Arenibacter algicola: one gene and its partner. The protein of the gene in region 1 binds, or shares a complex with, the protein of each later gene. Links are inferred from orthologs where the notes say so. Each region holds a gene or a part of one and is shown in the gene's direction. Other genes may lie near its edges.

What was found. Proteins that work in one complex are often made in the same cells at the same time.
Region 2: the proteins of U735_RS0118285 (region 1) and lpdA are in contact, whole or in part, in a crystal structure (PDB 1EBD), measured with the Geobacillus stearothermophilus proteins. The link is inferred for Arenibacter algicola from one-to-one orthologs. Residues at the interface, in WP_033016211.1 of Geobacillus stearothermophilus: Ile130, Ala131, Met132, Pro133, Arg136, Arg140, Glu141, Asn155, Arg157; in WP_049624544.1 of Geobacillus stearothermophilus: Pro340, Ser341, Asp344, Tyr345, Arg403, Asp406, Val408, Glu431, Ala432, Gly433, Asp438.

What each region holds. Positions count from the first base shown.
Region 1 is NZ_JPOO01000003.1:1,785,938-1,792,272, reverse strand. The notes cover bases 1,370-4,284. They hold U735_RS0118285 (pyruvate dehydrogenase complex dihydrolipoamide acetyltransferase), read left to right. Parts: upstream 1,370-1,964; coding sequence 1,965-3,605; downstream 3,606-4,284. Other genes in these bases: U735_RS0118280 (M28 family metallopeptidase), read left to right, coding at 3,790-4,284; pdhA (pyruvate dehydrogenase (acetyl-transferring) E1 component subunit alpha), read left to right, coding at 1,370-1,960. Outside these bases: type IX secretion system outer membrane channel protein PorV, read left to right, coding at 1-191; cdd (cytidine deaminase), read left to right, coding at 280-765; more of pdhA, read left to right, coding at 962-1,369; more of U735_RS0118280, read left to right, coding at 4,285-4,821; U735_RS0118275 (SDR family NAD(P)-dependent oxidoreductase), read left to right, coding at 4,821-5,501; U735_RS0118270 (HAD family hydrolase), read left to right, coding at 5,515-6,156; U735_RS0118265 (AI-2E family transporter), read right to left, coding at 6,161-6,335.
Region 2 is NZ_JPOO01000003.1:413,969-418,574, forward strand. The notes cover bases 1-2,896. They hold lpdA (dihydrolipoyl dehydrogenase), read left to right. Parts: upstream 1-693; coding sequence 694-2,100; downstream 2,101-2,896. Other genes in these bases: U735_RS0111970 (Lrp/AsnC family transcriptional regulator), read left to right, coding at 119-577; U735_RS0111980 (CDGSH iron-sulfur domain-containing protein), read right to left, coding at 2,209-2,436; U735_RS0111985 (heparan-alpha-glucosaminide N-acetyltransferase domain-containing protein), read right to left, coding at 2,500-2,896. Also shown: more of U735_RS0111985, read right to left, coding at 2,897-3,717; U735_RS0111990 (NADPH-dependent FMN reductase), read left to right, coding at 3,834-4,367; U735_RS0111995 (anthranilate synthase component I family protein), read left to right, coding at 4,374-4,606. UniProt on the Escherichia coli protein: Lipoamide dehydrogenase is a component of the glycine cleavage system as well as of the alpha-ketoacid dehydrogenase complexes.

The sequences.
Region 1 (6,335 bases):
CGGGATATTTTAATGAGAGCGATTTAAAGGGGTCGAGAAAATTTTTCACTTTAGGTGCTGGTTTTAGGTTTAAATCGGCTCAGGTAGACCTGTCTTATTTGTTCTCTACTTCCCAAGTTAGAAACCCTTTGGAGAATACACTTAGATTTTCTCTGACATTCAATTTGGGAGAAGAATTTTTGAACGATTAATGTGTAAAAAAATATATAGCTTTACTACAAAACCTGCCCACAAGCAGGTTTTGTTTATTTTTACTAAATTATATAACGCTAATTGTCTATGAAACTACGTAGGGTGGTGTTCGATCTAATGGTCTATGAATCTATGGGTGAACTGGAACAGGAGGACCAAGTTTTAATGCTTGAAGCGGTAAAGGCTAGGCAGAATGCTTATTCTCCTTATTCAAAATTTAATGTTGGGACGGCGGTATTGTTGGATAATGATGAAATTGTAATTGGTAACAATCAGGAAAATGCCTCATATCCATCTGGTCTGTGCGCGGAGAGAGTGGCCATATTCTACGCTTCGGCAAAATTTCCGGGTATTGGCATCAAGGCCATTGCCATAAGCGCCACTTCCAAAAATTTTGTAGTAAATAAACCTGCCGCCCCTTGTGGAAATTGTAGGCAGTCCATTTCGGAATATGAAATAAAACAACAGAGACCTATATCTATAATTATGTCCGGGGAAACGGGAGAGATCTTAAAATGTAACTCTGTTTCCGACATTCTTCCTTTAGCCTTTAACAGTACATTCTTGGGTTAGGACAACAACTTAGGACCTTCTATTTTTAAGTTTTAGGTATTTCTCAACAATTCCTTATTTTGTTTTATATAATCGCTTTATGCGAAGCTTTTGATTTAAATTTTTTTCCTATTGATTTATATATGTATTTTTGTTTTCCGTTTTTATCTTAAACTTGTTTTTGATCAAAGCGAATTACTACATAAATCATCAATTAATGGAAAAAATAACCAAAGAGGTCTACCTTAAGTGGTATGAGGACATGTTATTCTGGAGAAAGTTTGAAGATAAACTTGCTGCAGTCTATATTCAACAAAAAGTTCGTGGATTTTTACATCTTTACAATGGACAGGAGGCTGTTCTTGCAGGGGCATTGCATGCAATGGACCTTAGCAAGGATAGAATGATTACTGCTTATAGGAATCACGTTCAGCCAATAGGCATGGGAGTTGATCCCAAAAAGGTTATGGCCGAGCTCTATGGTAAAGTTACGGGAACTTCCAAAGGAATGGGTGGATCCATGCATATTTTTTCCAAAGAGCACCGTTTTTATGGCGGCCATGGTATAGTTGGTGGCCAGATCCCTTTAGGTGCTGGATTGGCCTTTGCCGATAAGTATTTTAAAAGGGATGCCGTAACCCTTTGTTATATGGGAGATGGGGCAGTAAGACAAGGGTCGCTCCATGAAAGTTTTAACTTGGCAATGCTTTGGCAATTGCCGGTTGTTTTTGTCTGTGAGAACAATGGTTATGCCATGGGTACCTCGGTAGCTAGAACCTCGCATTCAACGGAAATTTGGAAACTTGGATTGGGATATGAAATGCCATGTGGACCAGTAGATGGAATGGACCCGGTAACGGTTGCCAAGGAAATGAGCAAGGCTATAGAGCGTGCCAGATCCGGAGGAGGTCCTACTTTTTTGGAAATGAAGACCTATAGGTACAGAGGACACTCCATGTCGGATGCCCAGCATTATAGGACTAAGGAGGAGGTAGAGGAGTACAAGAAGATAGATCCAATATCCCAAGTATTGGCTACCATTAAGGAAAACAAATATGCCACGGATGCCCAGGTAAAGGAGATAGATGCTCGGGTTAAAAAGTTGGTTTCTGAATGCGAAAAATTTGCGGAGGAATCGGATTATCCACCTGTAAATCAATTATATGATATGGTATACGATCAAGAGGATTATCCATTTGTACAACATAAAATATAAGTAAATGGCAGAAGTAATAAATATGCCAAGACTTAGCGATACCATGGAAGAGGGGACCGTTGCTAAGTGGCTAAAAAAAGTAGGCGACAAGATTGAAGAAGGTGATATTTTGGCGGAAATTGAAACCGACAAAGCAACAATGGAGTTCGAATCTTTCAATGAAGGAACTTTATTATATATAGGTATTAAAGAAGGTGATACAGCTCCTGTGGATTCGCTTTTGGCCATAATTGGTGAAAAAGGGGAGGATGTCTCTGGACTGATCGACAGCGCATCTTCAGATGCCAAAGAGGAAAAAGAAGCAGAGGCTGTTGCCAAGAAGGAGGAGAAGAAGGAAGCACCTAAAGCTACTGGTGCAACTATCCCTGACGGGGTAGAGATTATAAAGATGCCTCGTCTTAGTGATACCATGGAAGAAGGTACCGTAGCAACTTGGTTGAAAAAAGTCGGGGATGAGGTTGAAGAAGGGGATATCCTTGCAGAAATTGAGACCGATAAGGCTACAATGGAGTTTGAATCTTTCTATTCAGGTGTCCTATTGTACGTCGGGATCAATGAAGGGGAAACTGCAGCTGTAGATTCTGTGCTTGCTGTTATAGGTCCCAAAGGGACAGATGTTGATGCCGTATTGAGTGCTGGAGCAGGTTCCGATTCCAAAGAAGAAAGCGCTCCTGAAGAAGCAAAGAAGGCTGAAACTTCTTCCAGTAATGGTCAGGAAACTGCACCGGTTACTGCCAGTGATGGTCAGCGAATTTTCGCATCGCCATTGGCCAAGAAAATTGCCCATGATAAGGGAATTAATCTAGAGGATGTTAAAGGTAGTGGCGACCAGGGAAGGATTATAAAGAAGGATATTGAGGAATATCAGCCTAAACAGAAGGCTGCAGAGAAAGCTGTTCCTGCCCAGGAAAAGGCTTCTTCTCCACAAGCTGTTGCGGCCCCAATTAATCTGCCGGTAGGGCAAGAGGGGACTGAGGAAGTTAAGAATTCTCAAATGCGTAAGGTTATTGCCAAGCGTTTGGGAGAATCAAAGTTTTCCGCACCACATTATTATTTGACCATTGAGGTTGATATGGATTATGCCAAGGTTTCAAGAGAGCAGATCAATAGCTTACCGGATACCAAGGTGTCCTTTAATGATATGGTAGTTAAGGCTTGTGCTATGGCCCTAAAAAAGCACCCACAAGTAAATACCTCATGGAACAATGAGACTACCAGATATAATCATCATGTCCATATAGGAGTTGCCGTTGCCGTTGATGAAGGCCTTTTGGTTCCTGTGTTAAAATTTGCAGATCAAATGACCCTTACCCAAATAGGAGCTTCGGTGAAGGATTTGGCTGGAAAGGCAAGAAATAAGAAAATAAGTCCGGCGGAGATGGAGGGTAGTACCTTTACCGTTTCTAATCTTGGAATGTTTGGAATTTCTGAATTCACCTCTATCATTAACCAACCCAATTCTGCAATATTATCAGTAGGGGCCATTGTCCAAAAACCAGTAGTTAAAAATGGCCAGATCGTAGTTGGCAATACTATGAAGGTAACATTGGCCTGCGATCACCGAACAGTGGATGGAGCTACCGGAGCCCAGTTTTTACAAACACTTAGGGCGTATTTGGAGAATCCTGTTACCATGTTGGCTTAAATCAAATACTCTAAACAATTATATAAAAAGCATCCTGATTTTCAGGATGCTTTTTTAACTTTAAGCCATATCTGGTTCTTGATGTTTATGTGAATTGTGCTAAACCAATTCACCATTCATCTTGACCTTAATATAAATCGTGATTAAAATACAACTTGTTTATATGGGAAATAAAAATCAATTTATGAAAAATATTTTGGGTCTTGCCATATTGGCCATGGCATTAGGCTGTGGTAGTGCCAAAATAAATCGGTCGGTTGGTTTGGCAAAAGGGACCAATGGTTCTGGTGTAATAGCCAAGGAGGTTGCCGTAGCTCAGGGCAGCGGGGAAGTTTCCTCGTTAATTTCTGATTTTTCCACTGAAAAAAGGGTTGGGGGCATAATTTCCTATTTGGCATCGGATGAACTGCAGGGTCGTGAAACTGGTAGCGAAGGAATAGAAATGGCCGCTGACTATATTGAAACTATTTTTAAAAGTAATGGGGTTGATCCCTTCTTTAAAACTTACAGGGACACTTTGACCAATTTTGAACAACCGGCTTACAATTTGGTCGGCTTTATTGAAGGCACTGACGAAAACTTAAAAAATGAATACATAATAATCGGGGCCCATTATGACCATATAGGTACTGCTGATCCGGTGGCCGAAGATAATATTGCCAATGGTGCCAATGATAATGCTTCTGGCACTACTGCGGTTTTGGAGTTTGCCCGTTATTTTGGTAAGTTTAAAAATAATAAACGGAGCGTAATTTTTGCCCTATTCAGTGGTGAGGAAAAAGGTCTCTTGGGATCTAAACACTTGGCAAAAAAGCTGAAAGATCAGAATTTGGATCTCTATGCCATGCTGAATTTTGAAATGGTAGGGGTGCCTCTGGTAGGAAAGGATTATTTTATGTACGTAACGGGTTATGAGCAATCCAATTTAGCGGAAGTTTGCAATACTTATGCCGAGGAGAATTTGGTTGGTTTTCTCCCAACTGCAAAGGAATTCAATCTGTTTAAAAGATCGGATAATTATCCCTTTCATTTAGAGTTTGGGGTTCCTTCACAAACCTTTTGTACCTTCGATTTTACCAATTTTGATCACTACCACAAGGTGGGCGATGAGGTTTCCATCATGGATTTCGACCATATGGCCTTATTGGTAAATAAAACCCTTCCAGTTTTGGTAGATATTATTAATGCCCCAGTGAGGGAGATAGAATACAAATAATGGCGAATATTGTAATTACAGGGAGTAGTAGGGGGATTGGCTTTCAAATGGCACAGTTATTTGCCAATGAGGGTCATAAAGTGTTGGCCCTATCCAGAAATAATACCCCCATTGCCGAATTAAATCATGATAATATATCCAGCTTTTCGTTTGATTTGGCCAATGAGTCGGATTACCTCCAAATGGACGAGTTCATAAAAAATAATTGGAAACAGGTAGATGTCCTTATTAACAATGCAGGTAAATTGCTGAACAAACCTTTTTTGGAAACTTCTATGAAGGCATTTGAAGAGGTTTATAAAGTGAATGTTTTTGGGGTCGCCAATATCACTAAGAGAATCATTCCCTTAATGCCAAAAACTGGTCATGTGGTAACCATTAGTTCTATGGGAGGTGTTCAGGGCAGTATGAAATTTGCTGGATTATCTGCCTATAGTTCCAGTAAAGGTGCCGTAATTACCATGACAGAATTGTGGGCAGAGGAATTCAAGGAATCGGGGCCATCATTTAATGTATTGGCTCTTGGGGCCGTACAGACCGAAATGTTGGAGGAAGCTTTTCCTGGTTATAAGGCACCAACAACCGCTTTGGAAATGGCTACATATATCAAGGACTTTGCACTTAGCGGCCATAAGCTTTACAATGGAAAATTACTACAGGTGTCCAACTCAACACCCTAATTTTATATAGCCAATGAAAGAATACAAGTGTGTTATTTTCGACTGTGATGGGGTGTTGGTAGATAGTGAGTTGCTCGGCAACCAGGTATTTGTGGATATGGCCAATGAACATGGTGCTAGGATAGATATTTCCTATGCCATGCAACATTTTAAAGGGGGGTTTCTAAATGATAGTATAAGGCAGGTAGAGGCGATTATACAAAAGCAATTGCCCTTGGGATTTGAAAAAGAATATCGCCAAAGGTCTTACCAATTGTTTTCGACCCATTTGAAACCAGTGGATGGGGTTGAACAGGTATTGAGTAAACTGACAGTGCCATTTTGTGTGGCATCAAGTGGGCCACAGGAAAAAATTAAAAGGAATTTGGCAACGGCCGGTCTGTCCTCATTTTTTATAGACAATATATTCAGTTGTTATGATATTGGAAAATGGAAACCGGACCCGGCTATTTATTTGTATGCTTCAGAATCCATGGGGTATACTCCCAACGAATGCTTGGTGATAGAGGATTCCTTAAAGGGAGCTAAGGCGGCTACCTCAGGAGGATTTGATGTTTATGGTTATACCCATTTAAACGAGGATCCTGATTTTGAAAATGAGGTTACCAAAACCTTTGAGCAAATGAATGAGTTGATTTCCTTGCTTAAATTATAACCAACTACCTTTCTTTTTGGGGTTTGGGTTTTAAGGGTTGGTTTCCTGAAATGAGACTGGCTATTATTTTCGTTTGTGGGAATTGTTCCAAAATAATCTTGATAAAAACGGTAATTGGTATTGCCATGATCAATCCGGGTACCCCCCAAATATATCCCCATAGCATCAACATAACCAAT
Region 2 (4,606 bases), 1.4 Mb from region 1 along the record:
CAGTAATTAATCAACCATTTACAACTATCTTAGAATATAAAACTATATTTTTATCAATATTTAGATTTTAATTACATGAGTTAGTAAAATTAAACTTGACTGTAGAAAATATATCACCATGAAATTTGATGAAATCGATACCAAACTTTTGGGATTACTACAAAATGACAGTAAAAGGACTACCAAAGAATATGCCCTGCACTTAAATTTATCCGTTACCGCGGTATATGAACGAATAAAGAGGCTGGAGAAACTGGGAGTAATTACCAATTATGTGGCCCTGGTTGACAAAAAAAAGGTAAATAAGGCCTTTACGGTATTTTGCCATGTGAAATTGGTACAACATATTAAGGAATATGTACTTCAATTTGAGCGGGAAGTACTTAAATTAAATGAGGTTGCGGAATGTTATCACACCAGTGGGGATTATGATTATATCCTTAAAATATACGTGGCGGATATGGAAGAGTATAGAGAGTTCATGATTACCAAACTCACGGCCATAAACCACATTGGAAGTACTCAAAGTTCCTTCGTCATCAATGAAGTAAAAAGCACTACGGAAGTATTTATTTAACAAAAACAGTACATAATACGTTAATATCCCATCTAGTATGAATGTTGCCCAACAATAAAACATTCGTATTTTTGTATTCACATTAATGAAACTAATCTTTTCAATACAATAATAATATGACCCAATACGATGTAGCCATTATAGGCTCAGGTCCTGGTGGATATGTTGCAGCAATCCGTTGTGCCCAGTTAGGAATGAAAACTGCTATAATAGAAAAATATTCAACTTTGGGCGGAACATGCCTTAATGTAGGATGTATTCCTTCCAAAGCTTTGTTGGACTCTTCCCACCATTACGAAGATGCGGTAAAGCATTTTGAAGATCACGGAATTGAAATTCCTGGGGAAATCAAGATCAACCTAGAGAAAATGATCGGAAGGAAACAGGCAGTGGTAGACCAGACCTGTGCCGGGGTAAAGTTCCTTATGGACAAGAATAAAATTGAGGTTTACGAAGGCCTTGGGAGTTTTAAGGATGCAACCCACATCAATATTAAAAAGAACGACGGCAAAACAGAGACCATTGAGGCAAAAAACATAATTATTGCCACAGGATCCAAGCCATCTAGCCTTCCCTTTATCAAATTGGACAAGGAGCGCGTTATAACTTCAACAGAAGCCCTAAAACTGAAGGAAATACCCAAACACCTTATAGTCATTGGCGGTGGCGTAATAGGATTGGAATTGGGACAGGTCTACAAAAGATTGGGGGCAGAGGTAACGGTAATCGAATTCATGGACCGTATTATTCCTGGAATGGATGGAGCACTTTCAAAAGAATTATTGAAAGTAATGAAGAAGCAAAAGGTAAAATTTAATCTATCCCATAAAGTTAAATCGGTAGAGGCCAAAGGCAAGGAAGTAATTGTTATAGCGGAGGATAAAAAAGGCGAAGAGATAACTTTTAAAGGAGACTATTGTTTGGTTTCTGTTGGAAGGAAGCCTTATACAGATGGATTGAACATTGAAGCTTCCGGAGTTAAACTGGAAAAGAACGGTACCATTGCCGTAAATGACCATTTACAGACCAATGTATCCAATATTTATGCCCTAGGTGATGTGGTAAGGGGAGCCATGTTGGCTCATAAGGCCGAAGAAGAGGGAACCTTTGTAGCTGAAATTTTAGCCGGACAAAAACCACATATAGATTACAACTTAATTCCTGGTGTGGTATATACCTGGCCCGAAGTTGCAGCGGTAGGAAAAACCGAAGAGCAACTTAAGGAGGCCGGAGTAGCCTATAAGGTAGGGCAGTTTCCAATGCGCGCTTTGGGACGGGCTAGGGCCAGTATGGATTTGGATGGTTTTGTTAAAATATTGGCAGATAAAGAAACCGATGAAGTTTTGGGAGTACATATGATCGGAGCCAGAATGGCCGATTTAATTGCCGAGGCAGTTACAGCAATGGAGTTTAGGGCATCCGCCGAGGATATCTCCAGAATGAGCCACGCACACCCAACCTTTGCAGAGGCTGTGAAAGAGGCGGCTTTGGCGGCAACCGACAATAGAGCCCTACATGTTTAGATAATAAAAACAAGTTGGTAATAGAAGAGCCCCGTTAGACAAAATCTAACAGGGCTCTTCTATTATTACTAATTCCTTAAATATTGCTTATTGGGACACAAATTGTATTTATAACTTATGGGTACCGTCGCAATAAGGTGGGTTTTTGGTTAACTTACAGGTACACAAATGGGCCCTTTTGTCTTCTACAGCTTCAAAAATTAAAGGGGGCGTAGCATTTTCGGCCTTGTGGGAACCATCACAAAAAGGTTGAACCTTGCTATGGCTACAAGTACACCACTTGTATTTTTTATCCTTCTCCAATTCCACCGCAATTGGTGAAAATTTATTGTTCATCTCGCTCATTTATATTTTTTGTGCGAAAATAAGCGAAACTCAAATAGCAAAAAGATATAACATCTAATTTTTTACCATTCTAAATAAGCGAATCAAAGTTAGCTTGGATTTAAGGACAAAGGCTTTTAGCAAGGGCTGACCTTCCTCGTTCAACCAGGCCTCTCCCTTTTGCTGAACCAACCTAACAGCTGATGACAATTGCAATTTTATATAAACTTTGTTCCTTTCATATTGTAGCGCCAACATTGTGGTGATCACCATAAAGGCCAAGGCCCCAGGAATTACAATAGTAGGGGACAGGCTGTGGTTCAAGAAATAGTATAGCCCCAAACCTGTAAAACTTCCGTACAAAATAATATAATGGATCACATAGATAGATAGGGTACTTTGTCCTATCTTAAGTACACTACTATGGCTCATTAATTTTCTAAACAGCATAAATACGGCAAATACCAAAGAGACATCCCCCAACCGTATGAACAGATAGTTATTAAAATAAACTTTGGAAAATACAAGCATTCCGGTCCAGTTATATAACTTTAAAAAGAAGCCCGAAGAATAAAACAATAGACCAATACCTACAATAATAAAACTGGCAATGGCAGCAGGATATAAATATTTAAAATTCCTGAATCTATTGAATAGTACGGACATAAAGGCCCCAATAGAAGCATACCCGAACCATGGTATTATTGTGAACACAGACCCGTTGGCCTTGGTCAGATAATTGGCCATCATCTCTGGCAGATAATGATGGGCATATTGTTTATAATTGGGTTCCAGTACAAATAATACTATGGTAGTGGCCAATAATACACCAGGAAACAAATATTTATTTCTAGAAATGGTAAGAAGATAAATACCAATAATTCCCAAAATAGAAAGACCTATACAATGTAGAACATCTACCAAATAAAAAGAACCATAAATCTGGCCCTTTAACAATCCAAAAAAGTTTAATCTAAGCAAGTAGCCTATGGCCAATAACTGTAATCCCCTTTTAATTCCTTTTTTTACCCTTGGGTTATTAAAACCAATCTCATTACCTTTAATTAGGAGGTAAGTAAATATGAATCCGGAAACCGTAAAAAAGACTGGTGCGGTAACCCCTCTGAAATATTTCCAAACAGAATAAACCCCATTGGAATTATCCCTAAATGCATTGTCCAGCAATCCATCCACGAAATGTCCCTGTAACATCATAAGGATGGCCCATGCCCTCATAGCATCAATAAAATACAATCTCAGGTTGTTATTCCCCATATTAACTTTTGTATACATCCTATATACTTGTAAAACAGTGGCTTTGGATGTTTTCGCGTGCAAAATTATGCAATTTCCTCGCAATTCAATCTATTTTACGGTATTTTCGTTGTGTAAACATTAAAATAATCAAGATGTCCCATATACTGGCCTTTGCCGGAAGCAATTCCAGCACCTCCATCAATTATAAATTGGTAAAATATACCACATCCCTTATTACGCATCATGAGATTGAGCTTATAAATATGGTGGACTATAATTTTCCTGTCTTTAGTGAGGATTTGGAAAGGGAAGAAGGATATTCTGATTTACTAAAAGAGCTAAAAGATAAAATAGTCAAAGCCAATGCCCTGATTATTTCCGTAAACGAACACAACAGCAATCCTTCCGCCTATTTTAAGAACGTGTTGGATTGGTTATCCCGAGTGGATAGGAATTTCTTGGCGGACACAAAGATTTTGTTAATGTCCTGTTCTGGAGGCAGAAGGGGAGCTATTGGCTCTTTAGAGGTAGTTAAGGGAATTTTAAATCGGTTTGGGGGCGAAATTACAGCTACCTTTTCTTTACCATCCTTTAAACATACCTTTGACAAGGCGAAGGGTATAACCGACCCTGAGCTTGCCGAAGGCCATAAAAAAGCTTTGGAAATATTCTTATCACAAATTTAAAAGTCTTTGCGAAAAAAGGTTTCATTTACAGTTCCGGACATTGTAAGTTTTAAGCAATCCCTACTAAATTGGTCCCAACAATATTATGAGGTTGTTTGGCTGGACAGCAACGGGCATAAAAGCAAGTACAGCTCATTTGATGGTATGATAGCCGTGGATGCACTTACGTCTATTGTAACGGATACCCAAAACGCCTTTGAAGATTTAAGTAACTACCAATCCAATACCAAAGATTGGAT